DNA from 3 places in the Microbulbifer celer genome. Region 2 is predicted to be linked to each of the others. Evidence: predicted binding sites of a transcription regulator. Region 2 holds the regulator's gene; each other region holds the start of a gene.
The links. Region 2 encodes LexA, which represses DNA repair genes until DNA is damaged. Its sites were predicted from a motif close to ACTGTNTNTANANACAGT; they were not measured.
Positions count from the first base shown of each region.

Region 1: a site for LexA is predicted at 1,794-1,811, ahead of uvrD (DNA helicase II). Genes of this name have one in related genera too.
Region 3: a site for LexA is predicted at 7,420-7,437, ahead of recN (DNA repair protein RecN). Genes of this name have one in related genera too.

Region 1 covers NZ_CP087715.1:3,856,116-3,866,888, reverse strand. The annotation lists gene uvrD (DNA helicase II) at 1-1,760, opposite strand, end outside; gene hexR (transcriptional regulator HexR) at 2,091-2,945, shown strand; gene LPW13_RS16055 (DUF4153 domain-containing protein) at 2,967-4,736, shown strand; gene LPW13_RS16050 (multidrug effflux MFS transporter) at 4,874-6,118, shown strand; gene gstA (glutathione transferase GstA) at 6,158-6,757, opposite strand; gene LPW13_RS16040 (glutathione S-transferase family protein) at 6,987-7,961, opposite strand; gene LPW13_RS16035 (DoxX family protein) at 7,984-8,391, opposite strand; gene LPW13_RS16030 (Gfo/Idh/MocA family protein) at 8,643-9,629, opposite strand; gene LPW13_RS16025 (LysR family transcriptional regulator) at 9,675-10,562, opposite strand; gene LPW13_RS16020 (pirin family protein) at 10,714-10,773, shown strand, end outside.
Region 2 covers NZ_CP087715.1:1,884,229-1,895,001, forward strand. The annotation lists gene LPW13_RS07900 (TetR/AcrR family transcriptional regulator) at 1-545, opposite strand, end outside; gene LPW13_RS07905 (DUF6763 family protein) at 817-1,152, shown strand; gene LPW13_RS07910 (LOG family protein) at 1,260-1,901, opposite strand; gene lexA (transcriptional repressor LexA) at 2,081-2,689, shown strand; gene LPW13_RS07920 (hypothetical protein) at 2,837-3,094, opposite strand; gene LPW13_RS07925 (DUF6586 family protein) at 3,181-3,708, opposite strand; gene topA (type I DNA topoisomerase) at 3,708-6,488, opposite strand; gene LPW13_RS07935 (hypothetical protein) at 6,782-7,321, opposite strand; gene LPW13_RS07940 (universal stress protein) at 7,488-7,931, shown strand; gene LPW13_RS07945 (ATP-binding cassette domain-containing protein) at 7,955-9,838, opposite strand; gene LPW13_RS07950 (transglycosylase SLT domain-containing protein) at 10,041-10,773, shown strand, end outside.
Region 3 covers NZ_CP087715.1:282,676-293,448, reverse strand. The annotation lists gene dapB (4-hydroxy-tetrahydrodipicolinate reductase) at 1-687, opposite strand, end outside; gene LPW13_RS01090 (DUF885 domain-containing protein) at 1,185-3,026, opposite strand; gene dnaJ (molecular chaperone DnaJ) at 3,184-4,308, opposite strand; gene dnaK (molecular chaperone DnaK) at 4,459-6,393, opposite strand; gene grpE (nucleotide exchange factor GrpE) at 6,552-7,157, opposite strand; gene recN (DNA repair protein RecN) at 7,464-9,116, shown strand; gene LPW13_RS01065 (1-acyl-sn-glycerol-3-phosphate acyltransferase) at 9,301-9,894, shown strand; gene fur (ferric iron uptake transcriptional regulator) at 9,977-10,384, opposite strand; gene LPW13_RS01055 (outer membrane protein assembly factor BamE) at 10,758-10,773, shown strand, end outside.

The DNA of each region.
Region 1 (10,773 bases), 2.0 Mb from region 2:
TTTTCCTCCACTCCGGCCATGAACACCAGTGGGAACTCGAGGCCTTTGGCGGAGTGCAGGGTCATCAACTGCACCGCATCCTCAAACTCGTCTGCCTGACCTTCGCCGGCATCCAGCGCGGCGCTGTCGAGGAACTGGTTGATCAGCGGGATCTCTTCCTCGTCCACCGCTTCGCCATCGGCATCTGCGGTGGGTACGCCGTCGAAGGAGCGGCAGGCGCTCACCAGTTCCTGCAGGTTCTCCACCCGGGTCTGGCCTTTCTCGCCTTTTTCCTTGCCGTGGAATTCGATCAGGCCGGACTGCTCCACCACCAGCTCGGCGATATGCTCGAGGGTCTTGTCGGTGCTCTCTTCGTCCAGGGTGTCGATCAGGTTGAGGAAGTTGGCCAACGCATTGCCGGCGCGGGCGGCGAGCACTTTCTGCTGCAGCATCCTGGCGGCGGCGTCCCACATGGAACTGCCGTGCTCGCGGGCGAATTCCCGCACCAGGTCCACGGTGCGCGCGCCGATACCGCGGGTGGGGGTATTGACCACGCGCTCGAAGGAGGTGTCGTCGTGACGATTGGTGATCAGGCGCATATAGGACAGCGCATTCTTGATCTCCAGGCGCTCGTAGAAGCGCTGACCACCATAGATACGGTAGGGTACCTGTTCCCGCAACAGCCCCTCTTCCAGCACCCGCGACTGCGCATTGGAGCGGTACAGGATCGCGACGCTGTCGCGGCGGTTGCCTTCGCGCACCCAATCCTGGATCCGCTGCACGATAAACCGCGCCTCATCCTGTTCGTTGTAGGCGGAATACAGCGAGATCGGCTCACCCTTGTCACCCTCGGTCCACAACTCTTTACCAAGACGCCCGGTGTTGTGGGCGATCACCGCGTTGGCGGCATTGAGGATGGTGCTGGTGGAGCGGTAATTCTGCTCCAGACGCACGGTCTGCACGTCTCGCAGGTCCGCCTCGAAGTGCTGGATATTCTCGATCTTGGCCCCGCGCCAGCCGTAAATCGACTGGTCGTCATCGCCTACCGCAGTGATCCGGCACTCATCCCCCGCCAGCAGGCGCAGCCAGGCGTATTGAATAGTGTTGGTGTCCTGGAATTCGTCCACAAGGATGAACGGGAAGCGGCGGCGATAGTGGGCGAGGATGCCGTCGTTATCACGCAACAGCTCATGCGCGCGCAGCAGCAACTCGCCGAAATCCACCACCCCCGCGCGCTGACAGGCGGCCTCGTAGGCAGTGTAAATACCCACCATGGTCTGCAGCCAGGGGTCGCCGGTGAGCTGGATATACTGCGGGCGGATGCCCTCGTCTTTCTGCGCGCCAATCCACCACTGGGTCTCCCGCGGCGGCCACTTCTTCTCGTCCAGCCCGATCTCGTTCTGCACCCTTTTGATCAGGCGCAGCTGGTCGTCGGAATCGAGGATTTGGAAGTTCTGCGGCAGCTTGGCCTCTTGCCAGTGGGCGCGCAACAGGCGGTGGGCGAGGCCGTGGAAGGTGCCCACCCACATGCCGAAAGTGTTCACCCCCAGCAGCTCTTCAATCCGGCCGCGCATCTCGCGCGCGGCCTTGTTGGTGAAGGTCACTGCCATAATGGAGTAGGGGGAGGCCCCCTCCACCTGCATCAGCCAGGCGATACGGTGCACCAGCACCCGGGTCTTGCCCGAGCCGGCACCGGCGAGAACCAGTTGGTTGCCCGGGGGCGCGGCTACGGCCTCGCGCTGGGCGTCGTTGAGGGGGTCTAAGAGTTCTGATACGTCCATGGGCGGGGATTGTATCAGAGGAATCGTGGGTTACCTGTTCATATAAACAGGTTTTTGGTGTCAGCCGGAGGGAATGGTGGATGCTTTCTGGTAATCCATCCGACAGGATAACCATCCCACTGCGGTGGCGGAACTGCTGCCGGGTGAACCTTTGCGGGACACGCCGTAAACCCATCCATGGGGGCTCGGCTGCGGCCGTCCTGGCCGCAGACGGTCCCGCAAAGGTTCACCCGGCATCAGCTCCTTCGCGTCTGACATCGTCGCATCAATACTCGCCAGCGAAGGCCTGTGCCGCTAAACTGCACAGCTTGAACCATAGAAGGTAGTGTCGTGAAGCCAGCGGAAGTCACGCAGAAGATCAGCGAGCAACTGAGTTCCATGCGCAAATCGGAGCGCAAAGTTGCCGAATTCATCCTCGCCAATCCCGACGAAATCATCCATATGCGCATCGTCGACCTAGCCACCGAGGCCCAGGTGAGCGAGCCTACGGTGGTGCGTTTCTGTCGCGCCGTCGGCTGCTCCGGATTCCAGGAATTCAAACTCAACCTCGCCCAGCAGCTGGCCTCCAGCCCCAGTTTCGGCCAGATTGCAGTCACCGAAACCGACACCATCGCCGAGTACAAGCGCAAGGTATTTGACTCCACGGTCGACACCCTGTTGAACGTGCGCGACAAGATCGACGCGCGTGCGCTGGAAGCCGCGGTCAGCGCCATCGCCGCCGCCAACCGGGTGGAATTTTTCGGTTTCGGCGCCTCCGGTGCCGTCGCCACTGACGCCCAACACAAGTTCTTCCGCCTGCAGCTGGCCGCCGCGGCCCACTCCGACCATCACATGCAGAGCATGTCCGCCATGAGCATGCACCCCGGTGATGTGGTGGTGGCCATCTCCCAGAGCGGGCGCACCTCGTCGCTGCTGCGCTCCATCGATATGGCCAAGGCCCAGGGCGCCACGGTGATCGGACTCGGTCCCAGTGGCTCGCCGGTGACCCGCAAGGCCAGCATCCCGCTGGAAGTGGACGTGGAAGAAGATATAGAGCTGTATACCCCGCTGTCGTCCCGCATCGCCCATCTGGTGGTGATCGATGTGCTCGCCATCGGCGTCGCCCAACGCAAGGGACCGCAGTTGCAGGAACACCTGCTGAAACTCAAGCAGGGGCTGTACAACCTGCGGGAAGAAAAGCACTAACACTAACCGGAACCAGGGTGTATGCAGGGAAGCGACACAGATTCAGTCTCAACCGCAGAGCCTTCGCCGTTGTCCAGCGGTAATCGAAAGGCCATCCTTGCTACCGCCCTGATCCAGGGGCTCGCGCTCTATCTACTGAAAGCTCTGCCGGCGGCAGAGAGCTGGTCGCCGGTGTGGCTGTACTTAAGCTACACCCTGGTAATCGCGATTCCACCGCTGGTGATCCTCACCATCGCCCCCCGACTGGCCCGCCATGCCTGGTGGGTTGTCACCGCATTTGCCGCGCTGCTGGCGCTGGTGGCCGGCTACCGCGGCTATCAATGTACCCCGAGTGATACCTTTAACTGTGGCTGGCCCCATGAACTGGCCGTTACCGCCGGCATCGCCACGTTTATCGTCGCTTTCCTGCTACGCGCCAGCGCCGTCGGCCGGGAACGTCTGACCCGCCCGGATTACCCGTCGCTGTTTCACTATTCCTGGGACAATGCGCTCACCGCCGGGCTGACGCTGGTATTCACCGCCATCTTCTGGATGATCCTGTATCTGTGGCAGGCTCTGTTCAAGCTGGTGGGCATCGATTTTTTTCACCAGCTTTTTGGCGAGGACTGGTTTTTCTATCCGGTGACCTGGCTGGTGGCGGGCAGCGGCGCGATCCTGTTCCGCTCGCAGCAGAGTTTTGTACTGACATTGAAACGGTTGCTGCGCACCATGCTGGTGGCACTGCTGCCGCTGCTGGCGGTACTCACCATCGTGTTTCTCGCCACCCTGCCATTTACCGGCCTGCAGCCCATCTGGGATACCGGGCGCGGCAGTGTACTGCTGCTGTGGCTGGTGGCGCTGCTGTTCTTCTTCACCAATGGGGTAATCCAGGATGAGTTTCCGTTCCAGCGCTACCCGCTGTGGATCAACCGGGTTCTGCTGCTGGCCCTGATTGTCACGCCGTTTTATGCCGCCTTCGCGCTGTACGGACTGTTCCTGCGTGTGCAGCAATACGGTTGGACCCCCGAGCGGCTGTGGGGAATGGTGGTGGCACTGACCCTGGCGCTGCTGGCATTGACCTACAGTATTTCGATTCTGCGCCGCGGCGGGCAGTGGGCGGAATGGCTGCGACGTATCAACACCGGGCTGGCCTTCTGGATACTGGCGATCTGCCTGATCACCCAGTCCCCGCTGTTGAACTTCTGGAAAATCAGCGCCGACAATCAAGCGTCACGGCTACTCGAAGGCAAGATCGAACTGGCGGAGTTCGACTTCTACTTTCTGCGCCACAAGCTCGGCCGCCCCGGTCTCGACACCCTGCGCTCACTGGAGCAGGAAACGATCATCCGGCAGAACCCGGAAATCGCACGCTATATACAATCCCTGATGGACCCCGGACTGAACGCCTTTGATCACCGGCAGAACCCCCTGCGCGAAGACAGCGAAGCAAAGCAACTGCGCAATATCGAGGTACTGCCCGCAGGCGCGTCCCTGCCTGAGAACTTTAACGTCCGACACATTGGCCGCACATGCCTGCGCGATAACGATTGCGTATGGCTGCGCAGGGATCTGGACGGTGACGGCGAAGACGAAGTGCTGCTGTTTTCCCTGTACCGCAACCGGCAACTGACCACTACCGTGTTTTATCGGGAAGGCGGTCGCTGGCAGCGCCTCTCAAGTTCCGGGCGCAGCTTCGATCAAACGTTCGAGGTGCTGAAGCGCAAGCTGTCAGATGAGAGTCTCGAACTGCGCCCGCCCCGTTGGCAATCGCTCTATATCGGCGATGAATTGCTGTTTGATCCTACACAGTAGTCTGCTGCGCGAACAAATCCCCCGTTGTTATGGAATCGCCCCTTCGCGCCCGTTAACATGCCGCGGCACCCAAAGCCTGCACAAAGTCTATCCTTGTTCAGGCCGGGTCCGCACCTCCCCGCTGTATCCGAGTTTTTATGTCGCCAAATCTGCTCAATGCCGAAGGCAAGCCACCGCGCTGGCTCGCACCCTGTCTCGCTGCACTGGTAGCGCTGACGCCGTTTGCCATCGATACCTACCTGCCTGCCATCCCGGCGATGGCGATCGCCCTGGGTGTGGAGGTGGCGCAGGTTCAGCACTCCGTGTCCAGTTACCTGCTGGGGTTTGCCGTGGGGCAGTTGTGTGGCGGGCCGCTGTCGGACCGCTGGGGCCGGATACTGGTGGGGACCATCGGCCTCGGGATTTTCATTGTCAGTACCGCGCTGATCATCTTTGCCAACAACGTGGAGCTGCTGGTGGCGCTACGCTTCTGTCAGGCGGTGGGGGGCGGCTTTGCTACGGTGATCTGCGGTGCCATCGTGCGCGACCTCTATCACGGTCGCGAGGCGGCGCGGATCATGTCGATGATCGCCACCATGATGCTGGTGGCGCCCATGGCGGCGCCGATGATCGGCTCCTCCCTGCTGACCCTGGGCGACTGGCACGCGATTTTCATTTTCCTGCTGATATACGCCCTGTTGATGATGATTCTGGTGCGCGTCATCTTGCCGGAAACTGTATCCGGGTTCCGCCGCGCGCGCCGTCAGAAAAGTGCACGGCGCACCATGTTCAGCGGTTACGGTCAGATCTTCCGCTGCCCACGGGCACTGGGTTTCCTGTTCGGGCAGGCATTGGTGAGCGGCTGTATGTTTATCTACATCACCACCGCGCCGTTTGTGTTTATGGAGCATTTCGGCGTGTCGTCGGCGAATTTCCCGCTGATGTTTGGTAGCTGCGTGCTGGGACTACTGTTGATGGTGCAGCTGAATATCCGCCTGCTGAAAGTCTTCGAGCCGCGGCAGATTCTGCTGGTGGGAATGACGCTGCAGATGTGTGCCTGCGTACTACTGCTGGTCAGCACCCTGTACTTCGGCCAGGATCAGTCGCTGCTGGCGTGGATGGTGCCGCTGGTACTGGCGATGGGCAGTATCGGTATCATCACCCCCAACAGTGCCGCCTGCTATCTCGAGTTTTTCCCGCGGATCAGCGGTACCGCCAACGCGCTGTACGGCGCGTCGCTGTTTATTGCCGGTGGGGTATTGGGAGGACTGGTGAACAGCTTCCACACCGGCACCCTGATTCCCGTGGCGGCGGGGATGCTGGCATGCTCCGTCGCCGCACTCTGTATGGCCCTGTTTGTGGCGCGCGCGCGAAGCCCAATCGAAATCGAAGAGCGGCGATAGCAGGGCCAACCCTGGGTTTCTCTTCAGATCAGCCCCGGATCAGATCAACCCCTCATCTTTCATCGCCTTTTTCACAGCGGGCCGCGCGGCCATGCGTTCGGCAAACGCCTTGAGCTTTGGCCAACCACCGGTATCCACACCAACCCTGTCGCACCAGTTGTACACAGTGAACAGATAGGCGTCGGCAACGCTGAAATCGTCCCCCAGCAGATAATCCCCGCTGAGGTGATCTTCAATAAACTGGAAGCGCTGGTTGAGAATCTTTTTAGCGCGCTCTTTTTCTTCCTCGGCGCCGTTCCAGAAAAGGGGCACAAACGACTTATGCACCTCGGCAGTTATGTAATTCAGCCACTCCAGCAGGCGGTAGTGGGGCAGGGTACCGTACTCCGGCGCCAGGCTTTTCTCCGGCTTCTGCTCCGCCAGGAACTGGATGATCGCCGGGCCCTCGGTGAGGATCTCACCGCCTTCCAGCTGCAGTGCCGGCACCGATCCCTTGGGATTGACCTCGGTGTAGTCGCCGCCGGATTCGGTCTGTTTGGTTTTCAGATCGACCTTGCATAGCGCGATATCGATACCGGCTTCGCAGGCCACAATATGCGGTGACAGCGAGCAGGCGCCGGGGGTATAAAAAAGCTTCATGGTTTACAACTCCTGTGTGCTTGATTTTTGCCCAGCGCCCGAGCAACGCTATTACCTTCGACCAGTTTATTGAGTAGCTGACCGAAGACCGGCGCCTCCAGACAACTGCGCCAGTACCACAACGATGCCCTGATTGCGCTGACAGGAGATCTCTACCAGCAGGAGTTCGCGGCCTTTGACTACGGCACCGAGCTGCCCGCCTGATTGAGATTCCGATTCACGTCCCGGCTCAGTTGCCGCGCCCGTGTGGTGCGGCGTAATCCAGCTCCGGCCCCACCGGCACGATGCCGGTGGGATTGATGTTTTTGTGACTGGCGTAGTAATGGGTTTTGATATGGTGGAAGTCCACCGTCTCCGCCACCCCCGGCCACTGATACAGCTCGCGCACATAGCCCCACAGATTCGGGTAATCCGCCAGCCGCTGTTTGTTGCATTTGAAGTGGCCGTGATACACCGCGTCAAAGCGGATCAGGGTAGTGAACAGGCGCCAGTCCGCCTCGGTAATCCGCTCGCCGGTGACATAACGGTTGTCTGACAACCGCACCTCCAGCTGTGCCAGAACCTCGAACAGACGGTGGTAGGCGGACTCGTAAGCATCCTTACTGGTGGCAAAACCCGCACGGTAAACGCCGTTGTTGACGTTCTCATACACCAGTGCATTGGTGGCGTCGATATCTCCGCGCAGATCCTGTGGATAAAAATCCTGATCGTCACCGGTGAGCCCATCAAAGGCAGTATTGAGCATGCGGATGATTTCCGCGGACTCGTTGCTGACGATACATTCGCGCTGTTTGTCCCACAGTACCGGTACCGTCACCCGGCCGCTGTAGTCCTTGCGGTTGCGGGTGTAGATCTGGTGCAGGAAATCACTGCCGTAAAGATCGTCACCACTACTACCTTCGTCTTGGTTGAAGCTCCAGCCATTTTCCAGCATATAAGGGCTTACTACCGATACAGAAATGAAGTCTTCGAGTCTCTTCAGCTTGCGAAAGATCAGGGTACGGTGGGCCCAGGGGCAGGCGAGGGACACATACAGGTGATAGCGCCCCGCCTCGGCGGCAAATCCGCCCTCACCAGTGGGGCCGGCACTGCCGTCGGCGGTAATCCAGTTGCGCAGCTGTGCCGTCTCGCGTTCGAACTCACCGCCGCTTTTGTCGGTGTCGTACCAACGATCCTGCCACTTTCCTTTTACTAACAGGCCCATACTATTTCCTCAAAATCGCTCATCAGTTTTTGTGTTTCAGGCGGTGGCGGGCGTGATCAAAGCTGAAGCGTCCAGCGCCCGCACAGGCCAGGATCAGAAAGCCACCGGCAATGGTGATGTTCTTCATAAACATGATCTGTTGCGTCTGATCATCGGGCACATTGTGAAACAGCCACGCGCTCGCGAGACAGAAGAGGGCAAACGCCAGCGCAACCCAGCGGGTGAAAAACCCGAACAGAATCGCCAGGCCACCCCCCAGTTCCAGCAGGATCACCAGCGGTAGCAGGAAACCCGGCACGCCCATCGCGGCCATGTATTCCTGGGTACCGGCATAACCGCCTATCTTGTTGTACCCAGACACAATAAACATCACCGAAATCAGAATACGTCCGATCAATTTGGTGAAATCACACATCACACCGTTGTTCATGATTGCGTCCTCTGTAGAGATCAGAGCTGCAAGTGTATGTTGGGGATCGGCTAATTAGTTTAATTCGATTTCTCAAAACTAAAATCGCAGTTATTCGGTAAAACCCACCGAAATTTCCGTTGGTTTTTTGGGAGGCTAACCGTGGTAACCGGAGGATGCGCTGCGCTTATCCCTCCTGCGGAAAAGGGCGGAGAAAGGCGGGGCGAAGGTGGCGATGCCGGGTGCGACACCGCCACGGGAACTGTAGGGGACTACAGAGATCCCGCGAGAATCCGATCCATGACCCATGAGACCCTGCAGGCGTCGGTGCCCAGGGACGGATGCCGGCGGCCACCTTTGAGGTGCTGGATCATATTCTCGATATGGAAGTACTGGATATTTTCCGGGTGGTCGATTTCCACCATTTCTGAGCCGGCCGTCGCATCCAGTATCAGCGGCTGCTGATCAAACACCGAAAAACGGATGGCGCCCTCGCTGCCGTGAATGACCACCTCGTCGACACTTTCCCGGGCACCGAAATTCCAGAAGCCCGATCCCATGGCGCCGGAGCCGAATGCCCAGCAGGCAGATACCGCATCCTCGGCGTCGTACAGGTTCTGCTGATTGCGCGCGATACCGCGGGCCTCGGTAATATCTCCCAGCAGGTACATGAACAGATCGAGACCGTGGCAGGCCAGATCCACAAAGTGTCCGCCGCCGGCGACTTGTGGGTCCGTTCGCCAGTCGTATGCCGATGACAGGTCTGCCCGGGAAGGCGGGCGGGAGAAATGCCAGTTTATGTGTCGAACGGTCCCGATTTTGCCCGCATCCAGCCACGCTTTTACCTTGTTGAACCTGGGGAGCGAACGGCGATAGTAGGCCACAAACAGTTGTGCATCCGTCTTTTCGAAGGCTGCGATGATGTCCTGGCACTCGGCAAAATTGAGCGCCATGGGCTTTTCCAGACAACAGTGTTTGTTCGCCGCCGCCACTTTCAGCGCATACTCCCTGTGGCTGCCGGGCGGGGTCGCCACATAGATCGCATCCACATCCGGATCGTGGATCAGCGCCTCGGCGCTTTCGTAGGTTTTCGGCACCGAGTGGCGGGTGGCGTAATCCAGCAGCTTTTCGCGATTGCGCCGCATCACGGCAATCAGGGATGAGCCGTCCACCTTGTTGAACGCAGGGCCACTTTTGACTTCGGTGACGTTGCCGCAGCCGATAATGCCCCAATTGATCTGGTCGGGTTTCCGGGTCATGGGTATTCCTTCAATTTCTGAATCTGACCGCTAACGGGCTTGTGCTCATTCCATCGGCGGAAGGCCTTCCCGCAGTGCCCGCAACAAAAGGCAGGCCGCGGGTCCGGCGCGATCCCGATCCGCGTAGATAAGATATACCGACACCTCCCGCTCCCAGTGCTCCTCGGTGCGCAGGGGCAACAGGCGATCGGAAGACAGTGAGTCGCGAATTCGCGTCTCCGGCAGCCAGGCAAACCCGAGGCCGCGCTCGATCAGCTCGATGGAGGTGTGCACATTGGTCACCGTAATCCGCTGGTCAGATCCGAGCCAGCCGGCATCCTGACGATTCTTGAGCGCCGAATCCCGCATGACGATCTGTCGGCTCGCCTTCAGATCCTCGCGGTTTACCGGGCGCCCGAGATGGTGCAGCGGGTGATCCGGATGTGCCACCGGCACGAACTTCACCCGCGACACCGGCTCGCCCACAAACCCCTGGGGCACCCGCGCCGACAGGATGAAGTCCACGTCCTGTTGCAGTAACAATTCCTCGGCACCGGAGAGCACGGTTTCGCGGATCTCCAGGCGGGTGTGGGGATACTCGGCGGCGAAACGCTCCACCGCATTGAACAGCGCCTCGTAATCGAACAGTACATCCACCGCCAGTCGCAGCCGCGCCTCGGTGCCGGCGGCGAGACTTTCCGCCACCGATTCCAGCGCTTCCGCCTCATCCAGCAGTCCGCCAGCGCGATTGAGCAGTACGCGCCCGGCGTCGGTCAGCTCCGCCTTACGCCCACGCACTTCCAACAGCGCAATGCCGAGGCTTTCCTGTAATTTGTGCACCGCGTGATTGATGGAAGACTGGCTCTTGTGCACCGCTTCCGCAGCCTGGGAAAAACCACCGTGCTCCACCACGGCCTGAAACATGCGCCACTGCTCCAGGGTTACCTTTGCCATAGACTGTCCTTGGTCTTTCTGTTGTTTCGTTGTGGAAGTTGGAGCGATCAGATTCGGGAATCTGTCGAGCTGTTCGAATATTAGTTGCGATTATTTGCCATTTTCTGGCGATTTTATCGGCCTATACTGCCGTAAACGGAGGAGCATAACCATGCAAAAATTCACATCCAATCGCAGTTCCGACGTCGGCGTACGTTCAGTCAAGCGCGTG
Region 2 (10,773 bases):
TCTCTCAGGATAGCTTCGATGGCCTCGAAGCTCGACAGGGAAAATATCGTGGCTCCCAACATGAAATACATGCGCCAGTAGAGCGTGACCGGATCTACCCCGGGCAACGCATCGCGCAGGGAACCGGCAAAATGTCGGTAGCTGTCGCCGTATCGCGCCACGATAAAACGACGTAAGTGCCCCTGGGACTGGGTATAAGCCAGCCCCAGCAGCCGCATGAACCGCTGCGGGTGACGCCCTTCCCGGGCCATACCCGCCAGCGCAACCCGATACAGGCTCTGTAGCAGGTCATCCAGATTCAGATGCTCACCCTGCGACTCACGACGGCGCAGTTCCGCATTGAGACTTTCCGTAAAAGGCGTAAGGAAACGTTCGAAAACAGCCTGAATCAGCTCCTTTTTCGAACCAAAATGGTAGTTCACCGCTGCGAGATTGACTCCGGCGGTACTGGTAATGGTGCGCAGGGACGTCTCGGTAAAACCGCGCTCGGCGAAAAGCACCTCTGCGGCATCCAGAATCCTGCTGACGGTATCAAGCTGACTCATACCCATTCAAACCAACAATTTAAACAAGCGTTTAAACCGGAGACTAGCACAGCCGGCACGGAATGGAACATCCAGAGCCTAGCCGCCCCCCTTACAAGCACCTCCGTTCATTCAACAACAATGCGTTTTGGAATGGCGCAAGTACTACCGGGCCACGCCAGGGGACATTAGATTGCAGTCAGAGGCGCTGCCTTACGGAGCGCTCAACAACTTCAAGATGATGACAATGAGCGACAGGAAGCCGTTCTCCCGAAGATACAGGAGAAACCCCATGGCCAGAATTGCACCGGAAATCGGCGGATGGTTTGAGAACTTTGAAAGCGGTGAAGTATTTGAAGTCGTAGCGCTGGATCAACCCGGCCGAGCGATTGAAATTCAATACAGTGATGGCGCCCTGAGCGAAATCGACTACGACAGCTGGCCGCAGTTACCGGTGATTGGCGCCGCCGCACCGGAGGACCCGAACGCCGGCTATGGCACCGTGGCAGAAGAAATGCAGGATGAGGAGGATACCGGCTATCGCAGTCCGATCTTCAACTCCGCTCGCAGCGCCATCGATAAGCTCGAGGGCGAGAGTTTTCCCGGCACTGACGAGTTCGACGATTAAGCCGGCCGAGTCGACGTGACGGGCTATCACTAGAGATTGGTTATCACCATCAGTCACTGCGACCCGCCAGGAGCGGGGCCAAATACCAGGGAAAGGTATCGAACAATCTACCCGTTCTTTTCCCGGGTGAACTCGATAATGATTTCGGCAGCCTCGTCGACCGTGTCCACCAGATAGAACAGATCGAGATCGGCGGCGTCTATGCACTCACACTCAAGCACGGTATTGAGCAGCCAGTCTTTCAATCCTGCCCAGTAACGCTTCCCTACCAGCACGATGGGGAATCGCCTCACCTTTTGTGTTTGAACGAGTGTAAGGGCTTCAAACAGTTCGTCCAGGGTACCGTAACCACCGGGCAGTGCGATGAAGCCCACCGCGTGCTTCACAAACATGAACTTGCGGACAAAGAAATATCGAAAGTTCAGACTGATATCCAGGTAGGCGTTGGGAATCTGCTCGAAGGGTAACTCGATATTCAGCCCGATGGATGAACCTGCCTGAGAAAATGCACCGCGATTACACGCTTCCATCAGGCCAGGGCCACCGCCAGTGATCACGGGCACGCCCTCTCCGGCCAACAACTCTCCGAGGTGCATCGCCTCCTGATATTCCGGCGCCTCCTCCTGGAAACGCGCACTGCCGAAAACCGTTACCGCACCCTTCAACGTGATCAGGCGTTCAATACCATCCACCAGTTCTGATTGAATGCGCAGCACTCGCCACGCTTCCGGCATTTTTGCATCCAGCATATGCCTTCTCCTTTATATGCCGCACTCTCAAATTCATCATCACTTTTATTGTGCAAATTGGGAGTGGGACTCCCCTATAAGTCTAGCAGCTGTAAAAAATACAGCTGGAGAATTGCAGACACACCAAATCTGTATATAATCCCAGCAACTGTATATAAATACAGACAACAGGAAAGCCCATGACGAATCTCACTCCGCGCCAGACTCAGGTACTCGAGCTGATCAAATCCTACCTGGATGACACCGGGTACCCGCCGACGCGCGCAGAAATTGCCCAGGAACTGGGCTTCCGCTCCCCCAATGCGGCGGAAGAGCACCTCAAGGCACTGGCCCGTAAAGGCGCTATCGAAATGGTGGCCGGCGCCTCCCGGGGCATTCGCATTCCCGACTACCAGAGCGGCTTACCCATCGTCGGCCGCGTTGCCGCGGGGAACCCGATACTGGCGGAAGAGAATATCGAGGAATATTGCGAGATTCCCGCAGAGTTCTTCCACCCCCCTGCGGATTACCTGTTGCGCGTACACGGTATGAGCATGAAGGATGCGGGCATTTTCGACGGTGACCTGCTGGCGGTACAACGCACCGAGAACATTCGCAACGGCCAGATTGTGGTTGCGCGGATTGAAGATGAAGTAACGGTCAAACGCTTCCGTCGCCGCGGCAATCAGGCAACGGTGCAGTTACTGCCGGAAAACGAGGATTTTGACGTCATTCAGGTGGATATGCGAGACAAGAACTTCGCCATCGAAGGATTGGCGGTCGGCGTGATTCGCCAACACGCCGACTGATACGATGTGGCCGGACTAAGACACTAAACGTCGGATTCTCCCTCTGACACCACAACCAAAAACAGGGCCCGATGGCCCTGTTTTTGGTTCTGACATACTGCGAATTGCCGCTTTCACATCCAAGTTTGCTCAGTGAGTCAAACCTGTTCAGTGAATGGTGTGCTCGGTCACGTCTACCGCCTCGTCTTCCTCGAAAGCGTCTGCTTCGAGGGCCCCGATATCCTGCACGGCCTCGATCCCGGCTTCCAGCATGGCACGAGCGATGGCAATTTTGTGCTCGCGCAGAAAATGCAGGCTTTCCTCAGAGAACTGGATACGCACCAACGGGTCTTCCTTGTGGCCGGCACGGCGCAGGGCCACGTCGCCATTGGACAACTCGATGATCTCGTAGGTCTCGGTGGACATTCACTTCTCCAGTTACAGCGGGATTTGCGCGCAGTGTAACACAGGGTGGGAACGGGATCAGTCGCGCGCCGGCGACCGTTGCCGTTTCACCACTCCTGCCCCTGAGCGCGCTGACGAGTCACCAGCTCGATGAGTGCCTGCTGCCATTCCAGGACAGACTCAGCGGTCAACGCTGCTGCCGGATCGTCCCTGAGTTCCGCCATCGGAATCAGATTAACCGCTGACGATCTCTGGGCTCCTGCCGCAGTGAGCGGGGATTGCCCGGGTATTAACAACCCCCGCCAGGCGGACTGCAGCGCAACCACCCAGCTGTCAGGATTGTCAGCCAGGTTGCACAGTTCCGTGACCTCAGCACTGACTTTGTTGGCGGCCTCGGCGTAACGCCCCAGGTCCCGCGCAGTTTCCGGCTCTACACCCAATTGAAGCTGATGGGACTGCTCCGCGAGAAAAGCCCTGAATGCCCGCCACAACTGCAGTACGGCCCCCTCTATGAGCGCCTGGCGCTCAAGCATATTGCCTGCGCCCGAGGCTTCCTGCAGTGTTGAGGCAGAAGCCAGCAACAGCTGGCTTTTGCGCACCGCGGAAGCCACTGTGCCGGTATAGGGGTTACTCATCAGGATTTCCGGGTAGTGGTGCTCTTGTTGGCCGGTGCTTTTTTAGCGGCCGCTTTCTTCTTGGCGGGTGCCTTTTTAGCAGCGGCCTTCTTTTTCGCTGCGGGCGCTTTTTTCGCTGCGGGCTTTTTCTTGGCCGCAGGCGCCTTCTTAGCCGCGGGCGCTTCTACCTGCCACTTGCCATCGCGATAGAACGCTTTCCAGCCCGTGGCTTTACCGTCCTCCTCGGACTGCACGTACTGCTCTTGCGTCTTGCGACTGAAGCGAACAACGGTGTCCCGACCTTCGTTATCCTCTGCGGGGGCAGAGAAGAGAAAGCTGTATTTCGGGTCGATTTCGTTCTTGTGCGGCAGCAGCTCTTTAATGCGCGGCGCACGAGTCTCGCGGTTTTTCGGGAATTGACTCGCCGCCAGGAACAGCCCGGACGCACCATCGCGAAGAATGTAGGTGTCATCCACTTTCTCGCAAGGCAGCTCCGGCATGGGCACCGGGTCCATTTTGGGCGGCGCAGGCTGGCCGCTCTTAAGCAGCTTGCGCGTGTTTTTACACTCTTCGTTGGTGCAGCCAAAGTACTTGCCAAAGCGGCCGGACTTCAGCTGCATATCGTGGCCGCACTTGTCGCACTCGATCACCGGACCATCATAGCCCTTGATCTTGAAGGTGCCCTTCTCTACCTCGAACCCGGTGCAATCCGGGTTGTTACCGCAGATATGCAGCTTGCGCTGCTCATCTACCAGGTAACTGTCCATCGCGGTGCCGCATTTCGGGCAGCGGTGCTTTTCCCTCAACTGCCGGGTTTCGGCATCTTCGTCTTTGTCCGCATCGATCGCCTCTTCCCCCGACACCAGGTTCATGGTGTTGGTACAACGCTCCTTGGGCGGCAGGGCGTAACCAGAGCAGCCGAGGAATACCCCGGTGGAACCGGTTCGGATCTGCATATGCCGACCGCATTTTGCGCACTCGATATCGGTATCCGTAGGGGAATTGCGCCGCATGCCGTTGTCGGCATCCTGCGCGACTTCCAATCGCGAGGAAAAGTCAGCGAAAAATTCGTTGAGCAGATCTTTCCAACCACGGTCGCCTTCCGCAACTTGGTCGAGGGACTCTTCGAGGTTCGCGGTAAAGCCGTAATCCATCAGGTTTTTGAAGCTCTCGCTGAGCCTGTCGGTGACGATATCGCCCATCTTCTCCGCGTAGAAACGACGATTCTCCAGGCGTACGTACCCGCGGTCCTGAATTGTGGAGATAATCGATGCATAAGTGGAGGGTCGGCCAATCCCGCGCTTCTCCAATTCTTTTACCAATGCCGCCTCACTGAAACGCGCCGGCGGTTTGGTGAAATGCTGTTTCGGATCCAGCTTTTTCAGATTCAGCTTTTCGCCGACCTTGATGTCGGGCAACACCAGGTCTTCATCTTTTTTACCGGGAGGCGGCGCGACTTTAAGGAAGCCGTCGAAGCGGATCACGCGCCCGCGGGTACGCAGCTCGAAGTCTCCCGCCGAGACAACCACTGAAGTGGACGTGTACTGGGCCGGCGTCATCTGACAGGCCACAAACTGTTGCCAGATCAGGGTGTACAGACGCTCGGCATCGCGCTCCATACCGGACAGCGTATTCGGTTTGACCCGTACATCCGAAGGACGAATCGCTTCGTGCGCCTCCTGCGCGCCCTCTTTGCTGCTGTAGCGGTTGGGATCTTCGGGCAGGTATTTATCGCCGTAGTTCTCACCGATGAACGCTCGCACGGCGCTGACAGCTTCTGCGCTCAGATTGGTGGAGTCGGTACGCATGTAGGTGATATACCCGGCTTCATACAGCCGCTGGGCCATCATCATGGTTTTCTTGACACTGAAGCCGAGGCGGTTACTCGCTGCCTGCTGCAGCGTGGAAGTAATAAACGGCGCGCCGGGCTTTGAACTCGTGGGCTTGTCATCCCGCGAGGTCACTTCAAAGTTGCTGGACTGCAGTGCCTGGAGCGCGGCCATCGCGTCAGTTTCATTGGTGGGGCGGAAGGCCTCGCCACTGTGCTTCTTGACTTCCAGCCGCAGCGGGTCGGACTTTGCCGTTTCTGTGTCGGCAAACAATGTCCAGTACTCTTCGGGAATGAAGGCCCGGATTTCCCGCTCGCGCTCCACCACGAGGCGCACGGCTACAGACTGTACCCGTCCCGCTGACAGGCCGCGCGCTACCTTTTCCCACAGCAATGGGGAAACCATGTAACCCACAATACGGTCTAGAAAACGTCGCGCCTGTTGCGCATTCACTCGATTGATATCCAGTGGGCCCGGATCTTTGAAGGCCTCCTGGATCGCAGATTTGGTGATTTCGTTGAACACCACGCGACGGTAACGCTGATCGTCACCGCCAATGGCCTCACGCAGGTGCCAGGCAATCGCCTCCCCTTCGCGGTCCAAGTCCGTCGCGAGATAGATGTGGTCAGCATTGGCGGCGAGCTTACGCAGCTCGTCTACCACTTTTTCTTTGCCCGGCAGAATTTCGTAGTGCGCTTTCCAGTCGTGATCCGGGTCAATCCCCATGCGCTTGATCAACTGCTCGCGGTTTTTCTTGCGCTTGTAGATGACCTTCTGTTCCGGAGACAGCTTGCGGGTTTCCGCGGCGCGACGGGCGCGCTCCTTTGGATCAACCGGCTTTTTATTGGATCCCGCAGTCGGTAAATCGCGAATATGACCGACACTGGACTTCACCACGAAGTCCTTTCCGAGGTACTTGTTGATTGTTTTTGCTTTGGCCGGCGATTCGACAATGACCAGTGATTTACCCATAAGCCTTTGATTTTCAATAAAAAATTTACTGCCAACACTCTACCGGAACCAGCCGGCTTGTACAGCGCGTTGCGCGAATATATATGCTCCGCCCCCTCTGCGGTCAAGCATTAAGCGGCGGTCGAGTCTCGACTATAGCTCCTGTGACCGGTGCGTGGCCCCGGGGTTCAAGCAGAATTCCGGGGGGCAAACGGCCCCAGAAAAGCAGCCCAGATCCCGGGATCTGGCAGAACATCGGCAAATCTGGAGGCAAATTACCGAAAGCAAGTCGGCAGCCGCGGTGCACCGCACCATCATTTTTTCTCTCCATCTTCGCTGCGTGAATCATTCCGCTGCGGCTCGCGAATGGCTTCTTCTATTATTGGGCGCAATTCCGATAGCGCGTGCTGAATAGCCTTGAATCCCGGTTCGCCACTGGTTTCTTTCCACTGCACCCCGAGCCCGCCATCACTACACAGCACTGCCGTTGCGTCCGCAGGCAGCTTCTCCAGCAGATCCCGCAGCGCTGATTCCGCCGCCGGCGGCGCATGGCGGCCATTGCGCCAGTCCCAGACACCGGCGAAGTGCATCTCATGGGACATACGCTGTAACTCCAGCCCCCAGCCGGTATGCAGTTTGCGCGGATTACGCCAGCCGGCAATGTAGACCGCGGCAGTACCGGTACCCTCGGCAGCCGGGAGCGCCTGCATTTGCACCTTGAGACCGGCACTGGTCGCATTTTGTCGAAGGCTCGCCAGGCGCCGATCCCGGCTGCTGGGTTTAAGCCACATCACCGGCCCGATCACCAGCGCGACGGCGAGTACAATCACAACAAGAGGAAGCCAGCTGGCCATGAAAAATTCCCTATCCAGTAATCCGGAAGACAAATACGCGTCAATAAGCCGCCCATTTTTCATCGCGCCAGGGCGGTTGTGTCAAGTCTGTTTTTTTAAAGTAGACTCAGTAATGGCCAGTGGACACTATTGAATCGGCAACTAATACCGGAACAGCGAGGGGTTTATGGCAGGTTACAAACACATCCTGGTAGGACTGGATCTTTCCGAGGAATCTTCTCAGGTACTGGACCGTGCAGCGCAACTCGCCAGTGACAGCGGCGCAAGTATGAGCCTGGCCCACATCATTGAGCCGCTCACATTCGCCTATGGCGGCGATATCCCCATGGACCTCTCAGAGGTACAGGAGCAACTGCAGAATCAGGCAAAAGAGCAGTTACGCAAGGCGGCGCAAAACCTGAACATCCCTGCGGAACAGCAGCACGTTCTACTGGGACAGCCGGCCACCGAAATCCACCGCCTGGCAGAAGAGTCTGCCTGCGACCTGATTGTCATTGGCAGCCACGGGCGGCACGGCCTCGCACTATTGCTGGGCTCGACGGCCAACGGCGTTTTGCACGGCGCGGGCTGTGACGTGCTGGCGGTACGGGTACATCACCCGGAAGAGTAACCGCCAGCACCACACCCCGGCGGTCACATTTCGTCCAGCTCTGCCCAGCGCTCGAACGCCGCCTCCAGCTGCTGCTGGAGGTCCGCCAGGTACTGCAGACGGGCTTGCACCACTTCGCTGTCCTGCTGGTAAAAATCTGGCGCCGCCACTTCCTGCTCCATTTCACCGATGGACTGCTCCAAGGTCTCAATTTTCCCGGGCAGCGCATCCAGTTCCCGCTGCAACTTGTAACTGAGCTTTTTAGCTTTCTGCGGCGCAGGCTTCTGCTCAGTACCGACGCTGCTTTCGCTGGACGATGAACCTACCGACTTCTCCGGCTTGCGCGCCTGCAGCTGCTCTTCGGCACTGAGGAATCGCCCGCCTTGGCGCACGAAGTCCTCGTAACCACCGACGTATTCCCGCACGACGCCTTCTCCCTCAAACGCGAGACAGCTATCCACTACATTGTCGAGGAACGCCCGATCGTGGCTCACCAGCAGTACTGTGCCCGGGAAGTCCAGCAACAGCTGTTCAAGTAGTTCCAGGGTTTCCACGTCCAGGTCGTTGGTGGGCTCATCAAGCACCAGAATATTCGCGGGCTGACTGAACAACTTGGCCAACAGTGCGCGATTGCGCTCGCCGCCACTGAGGGCACTGACCTTGGTGCGGGCTTTGACACCGGTAAACAGGAAATCCGTCAAATACGACATGACGTGCCGGGTACTGCCGCCGATCTCGATACTTTCACGACCCTCGGCAATATTATCCAGTACCGTCATATCCGGGTTGAGGGTATCCCGGCGCTGGTCGAAATACGCAACCTGCTGCTTTGTGCCCAATCGCACATTGCCGCTGGTCGGCTCCAGATCGCCGAGCAGCACCCGGATCAGGGTACTCTTTCCCGCGCCATTCGGGCCGATCAGGCCAACCCGATCTCCGCGCATCAGAGTGAAGTCGAGGTCACGAAACAGAGGCTGTTCGCCGGGGAATGCAAAACTGATGTTGGTCAATTCTGCCACCAGCTTGCCAGACTTCTCTCCGGAGTCGAGGGACATACGTGCAACGCCCTGCCGCTGGCGTCGCCCGGAACGCTCTTTGCGCAGTGACTTCAGCGCTCGCACTCGCCCCTCATTGCGGGTCCGACGGGCCTTGATACCCTGGCGAATCCAGGCTTCTTCCTGGGCGAGTTTTTTGTCGAATAACGCGTCGTTGCGCGCCTCTTCCTCCAGGAGCTTTTCTTTTTCCTCCTGGTAGCGATTGAACTGGCAGTTGAAGGTTCTGAGAATCCCGCGGTCGAGATCCCATACCGTGGTGGCAAGGCGCTGTGCCAGCGCCCGATCATGGCTGACAAACAACAGAGCGCCGCGGTAGCTGCTGAGAAAGTTCTCCAGCCACTCCACCGCCGCAATATCCAGGTGGTTGGTGGGCTCATCCAGAATGAGAAGATCCGGCTCAATCACCAGCGCGCGCGCCAGCGCCGCTCTGCGCTGCCAGCCGCCAGACAGTGAAGCGACCTTGTCATCCGCAGACAGATTCAGTCGATCGAGCACGCTGTCTATGCGCGCCAATAGCTCCCACCCGTGAGCATTTTCGATTTTCGCCTGCAGGTCCGGGTCCAGGTTTTGCCGGTATTGTGCCAGCCAGACGCCCACGTCCCCCAGCCCCGCGGCCACGTACTGGTATACCGAGTCGGTACAGTCCTCTGGCAGGGCCTGCTCCAAAGTGGCCAGCACAACACCACTCTGGCGAATGACCTCGCCTTCGTCCGGATCGCCACCACCGGCGATCAGGCGCAACAGACTGGATTTGCCCTCCCCGTTTCGCCCCACCAGACAAATCCGGTCTCCGCGTTCGATTTTCGCACAGATCTGGTCTGCCAGAATCTGCACACCATAGCGTAAAGAAACGCCATCCAACTGAAGCAACATAAATAACAACTACAATGGTTTCGGGAACCTCAGAACACTTCCGCAATAACTCGCGTGACCTGAAGGTTGCAGCGGCAACACCGCCTGATCGGCCTTCAAGTCGGGCCCAACGGGCTCATAGAGGTTCACCTGGGTGAAAAAAGACATTTTACGCTTTATTCTGCCCGGTACGAATAAGCGAACTCTCAATCGGGTTTACAGTATGTCGATTGGCAGCAAGGGACTCGCCATTTTCCTCGCCACCACACTGGGGACACTCTCCTGGAACACGGTCTCCCAGGCAGCGCCACTGCTCGCTGACGCCCGTGGGATGGGCACCGGACCCAAGTCGGCGGCGCGCGCCGTGAAGGCGCAGGAAAGCCAGACAGTCAAGGAAGCAGAAAAAATCGTCGCCCAGCGTGAAAAACTCCAGCAGGCGCGCATGGCCATTGCCACCAATGATCGTTCGGAACTGCAAAAGCTGGAGCGCGAACTCAAAGATTATCCACTATTACCCTACATCGAGTACTGGGACATTACCAAAAGGCTCTCTCGCCTGCCCTTCAACGAAATCGATGGCTTTCTGGATAAGTATCACGGCACTGCGATCGGCGACTGGATGCGGGTGCGCTTGCTCCGCGAACTCGGTAGCCGCAAGCGCTTCCGCGATTACCTGAAGTATTTCGACCCCGAAACCATTACCCGCACCCAGCTGCGCTGCTACTACGTGGACGCCTTATCTCGCCATGGCGACAAAAAGGAAGCCTATCCGCTGATTGAGAAGCTGTGGACCGTGGGCGCCTCGCAGCCCAAAGAATGCGACCCGGCATTCGCCCGCTGGATGGCCGACGGCGGGCTCACACCGGAGATCGCCTGGCGACGGCATTTTCTCTCCGTAAGTGCCGGCAACCTGGATCTCGCCGGATATATCGCGCGCAAGATGAGCAAACCCGCCG
Region 3 (10,773 bases), 1.6 Mb from region 2:
AACGCGCTCGCCATCGGCGAGGAATGACACCGTATGCTCACCGACCACATCGCCACCACGCACGGTGGCAAAACCGATGGTTTCGCGCTCGCGGGCACCAGTCTGGCCTTCGCGGCCGTACACGGCCACTTTCGCCAAATCCCGCTCCAGGGTATCGGCGATCACCTCGCCCATACTCAGCGCGGTGCCGGAAGGCGCGTCCACCTTGTGACGGTGATGGGCTTCGACAATCTCGATATCCGCATCATCTCCCAGCACCCGTGCCGCAGTCTCCAGCAGGTTAAAGCACAGGTTCACCCCGGTGGAAAAGTTGGAGGCGAAACACAGGGGAACCCGATCCGCCGCCTGCAGCATCTGCGTTTTTTCATCTGCCGCAAAGCCGGTGGTCCCGATCACGATAGCCTTCTGATTGGCGGCACAGTAGGCTGCATTGCTCAACGTCGCCGCCGGCGCAGTGAAATCGATCAGGACATCGAAATCGGCTTTCTCGAGGCTATCCACAATGGCCACGCCGTTGCGACCAAGCCCGGCCACTTCGCCCGCGTCTGCGCCTGTCAGGCTGGATCCGGGGCGAACGATCGCCGCAGAGAGCTTCGCAGTGCCCGCCGCTTCCGCCTGGGTGAGCGCTTCCGCCAGCGAGCGCCCCATCCGCCCGCCAAACCCCGTTACCGCCACTTTCACTGTCATAACCCTGCCTCCTGTCTGTGTGCCCGCACTGACCATCTGTCCGGTCAGTAAAAGGCGCGGATTCTAACCTGAATTTCGCAACCGGCAATACTGCGACGGCTGCGGTATCCGCAGCGTCAGACTCGGTGAAATACGCCATATTGACCACAGAGTATTACTTGCCGCGCAGTTTTCCTTGTCTATGCTTTCAATACACGTTGATTGGAGCGCCAAGCATGTCTGCTGAAGTCCGCGAACCATTCTGGTCCAACTTTTCCGCTACCGTCGGTGTCCTGCTGATGTTTTTTCTGCTTTCCAGTAATCAGGTGCATGGCCAGGAGGGGCCGGGGGAAGGCTCCTGGAAAGAATATGACGGTATCACTGACCGGGCGCCCCCTACCTCACACTCGACCTCATTGCGGAACAGCGGGACAAAGTGAACAAAACTCTGAGCCAAGTCTGAATCAAAATTGGCGTACTGCAGGCGAGCAGTACGCTAATGCCCCTAGCGGTCTGGGTCAGACCTCAGCTTCCAGTGAGACCACCCACTCATCGACTGCCTGCTTCAGTACCGATAGTGGCAACGCGCCATTCCCCAGCACCAGGTCATGGAATGCTCGAATATCAAAGTCCTCGCCCAGTCGCTCCTTTGCGTACTCGCGCAGACGTAACATCTGCAGGTGGCCAATCTTATAGGAGCTCGCCTGCCCCGGTTGTACCAGATAGCGGTTAATCTCAGTGCGTACGTCGCGCGGGCTCATCCCCGTCTTTTCAATCATGTAGGCTTCAGCCTGCTCGGGTGTCCAGCGCTTGCGATGCAGACCGGTATCAACCACAAGGCGTACCGAGCGGAACATCTCCGCCTGCAGCCGCCCGAGATCACCGAGCGGATCGCCTTCATAGACTCCCATCTCAGCAACAAGCTGCTCGGCGTAAAGCGCCCAACCTTCAGTGAAAGGACTTGGATTAAGGATGCGTCGCAGTAGCGGTAGGTCTTCGAGGGTTTGATTTAACGATATTTGGAAATGATGCCCAGGCGCCCCCTCGTGATATGCGAGTGTCGGCAGGCTCCAGCGATTTTTCGACTCGATATCACCGAGATTAATAAAGAAGGTTCCCGGCCGCGAACCATCCATCGCCGGCGGAAAATAGTAGCCTCCGGGAGAGGTTGCCTCTGCATGCTCCGGGACCGGCAGTACCTGCAATGACTGCTCCGGCACTCGGTTAAAGTATTTGGGGATCAAAGGTTCAAGGCGTGCAATGGCCGCCTCAATATCGGCAACCACGTCAGCCCTGCCTGCCTCAGAATCCTCATAGCCATATCGCGGGTCTTTCGCGAGTATCGTCAGCCGTTCCCCCACGCTACCTTCAGTCAACTCTCGACTGCGCAGCAACTCATCCATCTCCTGCTCAACACGCGCGACTTCTTCAAGTCCAATTTGATGAATAGCTTCAGCGTCAAGATCAGTGCTGGTATTCCAGCGTAGTGCCGCATCATAAAATGCCTTACCGCCAGGCAACGCCCACACGCCCCTGTTCGGCGGATTTTCAGCGAGAGTCTCCTCCAAGCGCGCTAACAGCCGTTGGTAAGCCGGGTTGGTGTGTTGTTGAACAGCTTTTTCTGCCAACCCCAACAGAGACTGGCGTCGCCCGGCGTCGATTTCGGAAACCCCTTCCAGTTTATCCCGCAGTGATTCAACAAAAACATTTGCGCCAATTTCCGCTGCCAGTAACGTCCGAATCTGCGTAGCCGCGCCCTCCAACGCCACCTTCGGTGGTACGACCCCATGCTCCGCCTGCATATCGAAGTTAGCGAGAACCTGGTCGAGCTTTTGACCAATGGCTCTCAGTCGGGCGATGTAGTTCAGGGCGTCGTCCTCATCCGCGATGGCGTGATGATTTTGCATGAACTGAGGAATCATCACCGGAATGCTGAATAGCTGGTCGACAGCGTATACCGAGCCTCCACCTGGCATCCAGGCAGGCGCCCATTCAAACGCCAGCAGATCGAGCTGAGTCCGGTATAACCAGGCCGCCATATCGTGGCTCCAGCGCTCCTGCCCTGCCAGCGTTTTACGATCAAACTCACCCAAGGCCTCCAGCGCCTGCTCAAACTCAGTGCGCAACTGGGCACGCCGTGGTAGTGATACATCACTCATCAGGTGAGACAGATCGTCTATCCCATCATCCTTGAGCCCTAATATACTGCGCAGTTCCGGGTCTGCATTGATAACCTGAGAGGTGAATTCATCCAACTTTTGGTGAAAGCTGGTCGCAGTGCCATTTACTTCATCTGCAACAGCAGACGCCATTAAAGGCGCGGCAGCGCTGAGGAAAATAGTCAAAAGCAGCTTTTTCATCTGATATCCCTTTTATTATGTAAGCTGGTGAAGAAGCAGATATGAGACCTTTCATACTGCCCGGTAAGCACACCAGTGATCAATGCAGGGTTTATCATCCACGCACAAAAAAACCGGCAAAGGTGCCGGTTTTTTTGGTGCTGCACTCTGCGTCGCGTTACAGCTTCATATCCCCAAAGAAGCTCTTCACACCCTCAAACCAACCGGTCTGGCGCGGAGAGTTCTTCTTCTCGCTCAGAGTGTCGGAAAATGCTTCCAGCAGCTCTCTCTGCTTGGCTGTCAGGTTTACCGGGGTTTCCACCACCACACGGCACAGCAGGTCGCCGGCGGGGCCACCACGTACCGGGGTGACGCCTTTCCCGCGCAGGCGGAACAGCTTGCCGGTCTGGCTCTCGGCCGGGATCTTCAATTTCACTTTGCCGTCGAGTGTGGGCACTTCCATCTCACCACCAAGCGCCGCGGTAACGAAGCTGATCGGCACTTCGCAATACAGATTGCGACCGTCCCGCTGGAACAGTTCGTGCTCGCGCACCATCACCTGAACGTACAGATCGCCGGCGGGACCACCATCCGGCCCGGCCTCGCCTTCACCAGCGAGACGGATACGATCGCCGGTGTCTACCCCCGGCGGCACCTTGACCGACAGGGTTTTGGTCTCTTCCACGCGTCCGCGACCGTGACAACTGGTACAGGGATCGGTGACTACAGTGCCCTTTCCACGACAGTTGGGGCAGGTCTGCTGTACCGAGAAAAAGCCCTGCTGCATGCGCACCTGGCCGACACCGCCACAGGTGCCGCAGGTCTGGGGCTGGGAACCGGCCTTGGCACCGGAGCCATGGCAGGTGCCACAGTTGGCCAGGGTAGGTATCTTGATCTTGACCGTGGTGCCGCGCACCGCATCTTCGAGATCCAGATCCAGGTCGTAGCGCAGGTCAGACCCACGCTGCGGGCCGCGACGACCACCACCAGCGCCGCCACCAAAGATATCGCCAAACACGTCACCGAAAATATCGGAGAATCCGCCGAAGCCGCCAGCACCGGCACCGCCCGCCTGACCGTCTACACCGGCGTGGCCGAACTGGTCATAGGCCGCTTTTTTCTGTGGATCGGACAGGACTTCGTAGGCCTCGTTGGCCTCCTTGAATTTGTTCTCCGCCTCTGCGTCGCCGGGATTGCGGTCCGGGTGAAATTTCATTGCCACCCGGCGGTAAGCTTTTTTCAGCTCCTTTTCGTCCGCCCCCTTGGAAACACCGAGGATTTCGTAGTAATCGCGTTTGGACATAGCTCTGTGTGTTCTTTTTAAACTGCTCTCTTTTTCAGGGGCGCCGTATAACAGCGCAAGGCGCGACGGCCCAATCGAGTGATCAGACAGCCGCGCCCCTGAGCGAGTAAGCTGCAAGCAGCCACCGGTGAACCCGGTGGCCGTCAGTGCTTACTTATCTTCTTTCTTGTCGTCTTTGACTTCTTCGAACTCAGCGTCCACTGCATCGTCACCACCGGACTGCTGGGCCTGTTCGGCCTGCTCTCCGGCCGCTTCGCTGGCCTGGGCCTGCTCCGCGTACATCTTCTGGGCTACCGGGCCAGAGGCTTCGGTCAGCTTGGTGGTCGCGGCTTCCATGGCAGCCTTGTCGTTGCCTTTCACCGCTTCTTCGGCTTCGGCAAGCGCGGCGTCGATCGCAGCCTTCTCTTCCTCAGTCGCCTTGTCGCCTGCTTCTTCCAGGGTCTTTTTGGTGGCCGAGATCAGACCGTCGAGAGTGTTGCGGGTAGTCACCAGCTCCTCGAACTGTTTGTCCGCTTCGGCATTGGCCTCGGCGTCCTGCACCATCTGGTCGATCTCTTCCTCGGACAGGCCGGAAGAGGCCTTGATCACGATGGACTGCTCTTTGCCGGTGGCTTTGTCTTTAGCGTGCACGTGCAGGATACCGTTGGCATCGATATCGAAGGTCACTTCGATCTGCGGCATGCCGCGCGGCGCGGGCGGAATATCGGCCAGGTCGAATTTGCCCAGCGACTTGTTCTGCGCCGCCTGTTTGCGCTCGCCCTGAACCACGTGGATGGTTACAGCGGTCTGGTTGTCGTCCGCGGTGGAGAACACCTGAGACTTTTTAGTCGGGATGGTGGTGTTCTTGTCGATCAGCGGTGTGGCAACGCCACCCATGGTTTCGATACCCAGGGTCAGCGGGGTGACGTCCAGCAGCAGCACGTCTTTTACGTCGCCGGCCAGTACCGCCCCCTGAATGGCGGCACCCATGGCAACCGCTTCGTCCGGGTTCACGTCTTTGCGCGGCTCTTTGCCGAAGAACTCGGTCACTTTGGACTGTACCAGCGGCATGCGGGTCTGGCCGCCCACCAGAATCACTTCGTCTACACCGGATGCTGCCATATCGGCATCCGCCAGTGCGGTTTTTACCGGCTCCAGGGAGCGGGTAACCAGGTCTTCTACCAGACTTTCCAGCTTGGCACGGGTCAGCTTGACCACCAAGTGCTTGGGACCGGTGGCGTCTGCGGTGATGTACGGCAGGTTCACTTCGGTCTGCTGGCTGGAGGACAGCTCAATCTTGGCTTTTTCCGCGGCTTCCTTCAGGCGCTGCATGGCCAGGGGATCGCCCTTCAGGTCGATGCTCTGCTCTTTCTTGAACTGTTCGGCCAGGTAGTCGATCAGACGCAGGTCGAAGTCTTCACCACCGAGGAAGGTATCACCATTGGTGGACAGTACTTCAAACTGCTTCTCGCCATCGACGTCGGCGATCTCGATGATGGAGATATCGAAGGTACCACCACCCAGGTCGTACACCGCGATGGTGCGGTCGCCGCCGGCTTTGTCCATGCCGTAGGCCAGTGCAGCTGCAGTAGGCTCGTTGATGATGCGCTTCACATCCAGACCGGCAATGCGGCCGGCGTCTTTGGTTGCCTGACGCTGGGAATCATTGAAGTAGGCCGGCACGGTGATCACCGCGGCGTCTACTTTCTCACCGAGGAAGTCTTCCGCGGTTTTCTTCATTTTCTTCAGTACTTCGGCAGAAACCTGTGGCGGTGCCTTCTTGTCGCCCTTCACTTCTACCCAGGCATCGCCGTTTTCGGCTTCAACGATGGAGTAAGGCACCATCTTGATGTCTTTCTGTACCACATCGTCTTTGAACTTGCGGCCGATCAGGCGCTTGACGGCGTACAGGGTATTCTGCGGGTTGGTAACCGCCTGGCGCTTGGCGGACTGGCCGACCAGTACTTCGTTGTCATCGGTAAACGCAACGATGGAGGGGGTTGTACGATCGCCCTCTGCGTTTTCGATAACACGCGCCTTGTCGCCGTCGAGTACTGACACACAGCTGTTGGTCGTACCCAGGTCGATGCCGATGATTTTTCCCATTGATCTGTATCCTCACTTTGCGGCGCACGCCGGCTCTGGACTATTCTGCCTGGCCTCAGCGCTGCGCGATTGAATTCGGTTGCTTGCTTATATTGGTGCCGTCGCCCCGTTTTCAAGGGCCGATGACAAATCTCCGTCTCGCAGTCAGCAAAGCGCTGTTACGGCGCCTTGCTGACCACCACCATTGCCGGACGGATCAGGCGGCCGTTGAGGCGGTAGCCCTTCTGGAATACGTCCAGCACGGTGTTCGGCTCCACATCGCCATTCGGCACCTGGGTCATGGCCTGGTGCAGCTCCGGATCGAAGGGCTCGCCCGCCGGATTGATCACTTCCACGCTGTACTTGACCAGGGTGTCGATAAAGGACTTGTGGGTCAGCTCGATACCCTCGACCACGGCTTTATGCGCCTCGTGCTCGGTATCGATGGTGGAAAGCGCGCGCTCCAGGTTGTCCACAACCGGCAACAGGTCTTTCAGCAGCTTTTCCACGCCGAACTTGTGTGCCTTCTCCACATCCTGCTGAGCGCGGCGACGGGCATTCTGCACTTCCGCCTGGGCGCGCAGCACCATGTCTTTGTGCTGTGCCAGCTGCTCGTGCAGAGACGCGATCTCGGCGTCCTGTGCACTTTCATCGGCGAGCTCTTCATTCAACGCCTCTTCCGCGGCGTGCTGCTCCTCTGGCGAGGGCGATTCCACTTCTGCGGCCGGGTCTGCTGCCTGGTCGCCGGTTTCGATCTGCTCTTCTTCGCTGCGCTCTTTGGCCACTGCTGTCTCCGTCTGTGTCCGTCGGCAATCTGCCGGTTAGGTCAAAAACCGGGGATACCCGGCAATGCAGGGCTATATGGGGTCACCCTCCGGCACTTCAAGGTGCCGGCTTCAGGCACATGCAATCTGCCTATTCGACCCACACGCTCGCGGGCAGCACCCGGATTGAATCCCCTAGCAGGGTATAGTGAAGTCTGCCCTCCGGCGAACCGCGATTACCCCGCATTTGGGCCCCGCAGCGATTGAAAGCCCGCCGCCATATACTGTATAAACAACCACTACTTTAACCGGTATAAAAACAATCTTATGTTGCTGCACCTGTCTATCAGTCAGTTCACCCTGGTCGACCAGCTGGAGCTGGAGTTCGGCCGCGGAACCAGTACCCTCACCGGCGAGACCGGTGCGGGCAAATCCATCACCCTTGATGCCCTGGGCCTCGCACTGGGGGATCGCGGCAATGCCGAGCTGGTGCGCCCCGGTGCCAAGCGTGCCGATATCCACGCCACCTTTGATATCAGCGAGCACCAGGAGGCCCGCACCTGGCTCGAGGAACACGAAATGGACGCGGGCCGCGAAGTCATCCTGCGCCGCGCCATTGGCGCCGACGGCCGTTCCCGCGCCTATATCAATGGTCAGCCGGTGACCCTGCTGCAGCTGCGGGCTCTGGGCGAACAGCTGATCGACATCCACAGCCAGCACGAACACCAGTCGCTGCTGAAAAAAGACACCCACCGCCGCCTGCTGGATGAATACGCCCATGCCGAGGGCCAGTGCGCCGAAGTGCGTATTCACTTCAAGCACTGGCAGGATCAGTACCGCCGCTATCGCAAACTCGCCGACAGTGCCGAGGAGACCCAGGCCCGCCGCAATCTACTGGAATACCAACTGGAAGAGCTGGAACAGCTCGACATCAAACCCGGCGAAATCGAAGAACTGGAAAGCGAACAGCGCCAGCTGGCCAATGCCGGCGATATTCTGAACGGCAGTTACCAGCTGGCAGCAATGCTGAACGGCGGCGAGGGTGATATCGCCGAGCAACTGCACCGCGCGCTGCAGCTGGTGGGTGCCATGCCGGAGCAGAGCCCGGCGCTGGTGGAGGTGGCACAGATGCTCGACAGTGCGCGGATTCAGGTGGATGAAGCCGCGAGTACACTGTCGCGCCATGTGGACAGTTTTGAAATGAACCCGGAGCGGTTGGCGGAAGTGGAAGAGCGCCTGTCCGCCATCTACTCCACCGCCCGCAAACACCGGGTACAGCCGCACCAACTGGCAGACCTGCAGCAGCAATGGCGGCAGGAACTGGACGAGATCGGTGCACCGGATACCCTCGACAAGCTGGCGGGAGAGTGCGAACAGCTGGAGCAAAACTACCGCGACAGCGCGGCCAGGCTCAGTCAACTGCGCGCTGCGGCCGCTACCCGACTGGCGGAGGCGGTCAACGCCCAACTGGCGGACCTCGCGATGCCCCATGCGCGAGTGGAGTTGGCACTCACTGTGCTGGAAAAGCCTGCCGCCACCGGCCTTGAAGAAGTGGAAGTACTGATCGCCACCAACCCCGGGCAACCGGCCCGCGCCCTGAGCAAGGTCGCCTCCGGCGGTGAATTGTCGCGTGTAAGCCTGGCGATTCAGGTGGTCACGGCGCAGACGTCCCGCACCCCCACCCTGGTATTTGACGAGGTGGATGTGGGGATCGGCGGCGTCACCGGTGATGTGGTGGGGAAGCTGCTGCGTCAGCTCGGCGAGCGCGGCCAGGTCATCTGTGTGACCCACCTGGCGCAGGTGGCAGCCCGCGCCCACCGCCAATACCTGGTGGAAAAGCACAGCGATGGCGCCTCTGCGTTTGTGGCCCTGCGGGAACTGAAAGACGCCGAACGCAGTGCGGAAATCGCGCGTATGCTGGGTGGTGAAGCGACCGCACAATCCCTGGCGCACGCCGAAGAGATGCTGTCGCGCGCCTGAGCAGTCACAGATAGAGCGGCGCCGGGACCGCAATTGACCGAAAGTGGCAGCCAATTCATTTTATACTGTCGCGCTCTCTGAATCAGATAAACCTCCGCGCGCGGATATGCCCGTCCTACACTCTCAAAAATGATGAGTGGACTCGGCTACCCCGGATTAGCGGACATAGAATTGCGGTCACACCATGCAGACAACCATTTTCAACACCCCCATCCTTACGCCCTGCCTGCGCCTGCTTGCCCGGCTACTGCTGAAGTTACACGGTTGGAAAGTCGTTGCCGATGAGCGCGCGCTCAAGTTGAAAAAATATGTCCTGCTGGCGGCGCCACACACCTCCAATTGGGACGGCTATTTCTTTATTCTCGCGGCTCTGAAACTGAAGGTAAACCCGCAGTGGATGGGGAAAGACAAGCTGTTTCAATTCCCTCTCGGCGGTACCATGCGCTGGTTTGGCGGTATCGCGGTCAACCGCAGCAAGGCTAACAATCTGGTGGAAGCCACGGTCAACCAGTACAACGCCCGCGAACAGCTGGTGATTGCCGTGCCCCCGGAAGGTACCCGCGGTCGCACCGAGCGCTGGAAAACCGGCTTCTATCACATCGCCCGCGGGGCTGCGGTGCCAGTGGTGTGCGGCTTTATCGACTTCGCCAGGAAAGAAGTGGGCATGGGACCGGTGATGGAAATGGGCGAAAGCCTGGCCAAAGAGCTGGCGAGGTTCGGTGCGTTTTATGCGGATAAGGTCGGCAAGTACCCGGAGGACTACACCGCACCGGTGTAAATTCAGGCACAAACCAGCTACAAACAAAAAGGGAGCTTGCAAGCTCCCTTTTTTGTGCTTTATCTGTCGACGAGCCGATCGCTCAGTCTTTCTTCTTTACATACAGTACCAGGCTGTGCCCGGTCAGCTCGTAACCGTGTTCTTCCGCAATCTGGTGCTGCAGCTCCTCGATCTGTTCGTTGTGGAATTCGATTACCTTGCCGGTATCGGTGCACACCATGTGGTCGTGGTGATCGCCTCGATCCAGCTCGAAGACGGAATGGCCGCCGTCAAAGTTGTGGCGAATCACCAGGCCGGCGCTTTCGAACTGGGTCAACACCCGGTATACGGTGGCAAGGCCCACGTCTTCCCCGGCTTCCAGCAGCAGCTTGTACACATCCTCGGCGCTCAGATGCTGCTCACTGGCATTTTCCAGCAGCTGCAGGATTTTGACTCGCGGCAAGGTGACTTTGAGGCCCGCTTTGCGCAGTTCCTGATTTTCGTTCGACATGAGTAGTAACTTTCCGGATGTGTGTGTATGTGCTCGTAATCATTGTGCCCCGCCTGTCGGCAGGCAGATAGATCGGGTATTATCCACGCACAAAGCAGGCAGCGGAACCCCAGTATACTTTTTGTTCAAACCGCGAAGTTTTGGCCTTGCTGAAGCGATTTCCGCCGGACATTGGCCGCCTGGGGAACTAAATCCCGGAATCAGCGCCTATTATCAGGCCTTTCTGGTGCCCGGTCACTCTGCGCAGCAAGTACAGGCGCCCAGTTCGCCACCTGTACTCGCTGCCAATTGGCCGGCTATGCTGTCCGGTAGCGCTCGCGCACCGGCGATCGCCAATGTAATGAATCAATAAAAATTCCAGATGGAGCATTCAATGCCCGCAGTTGTAA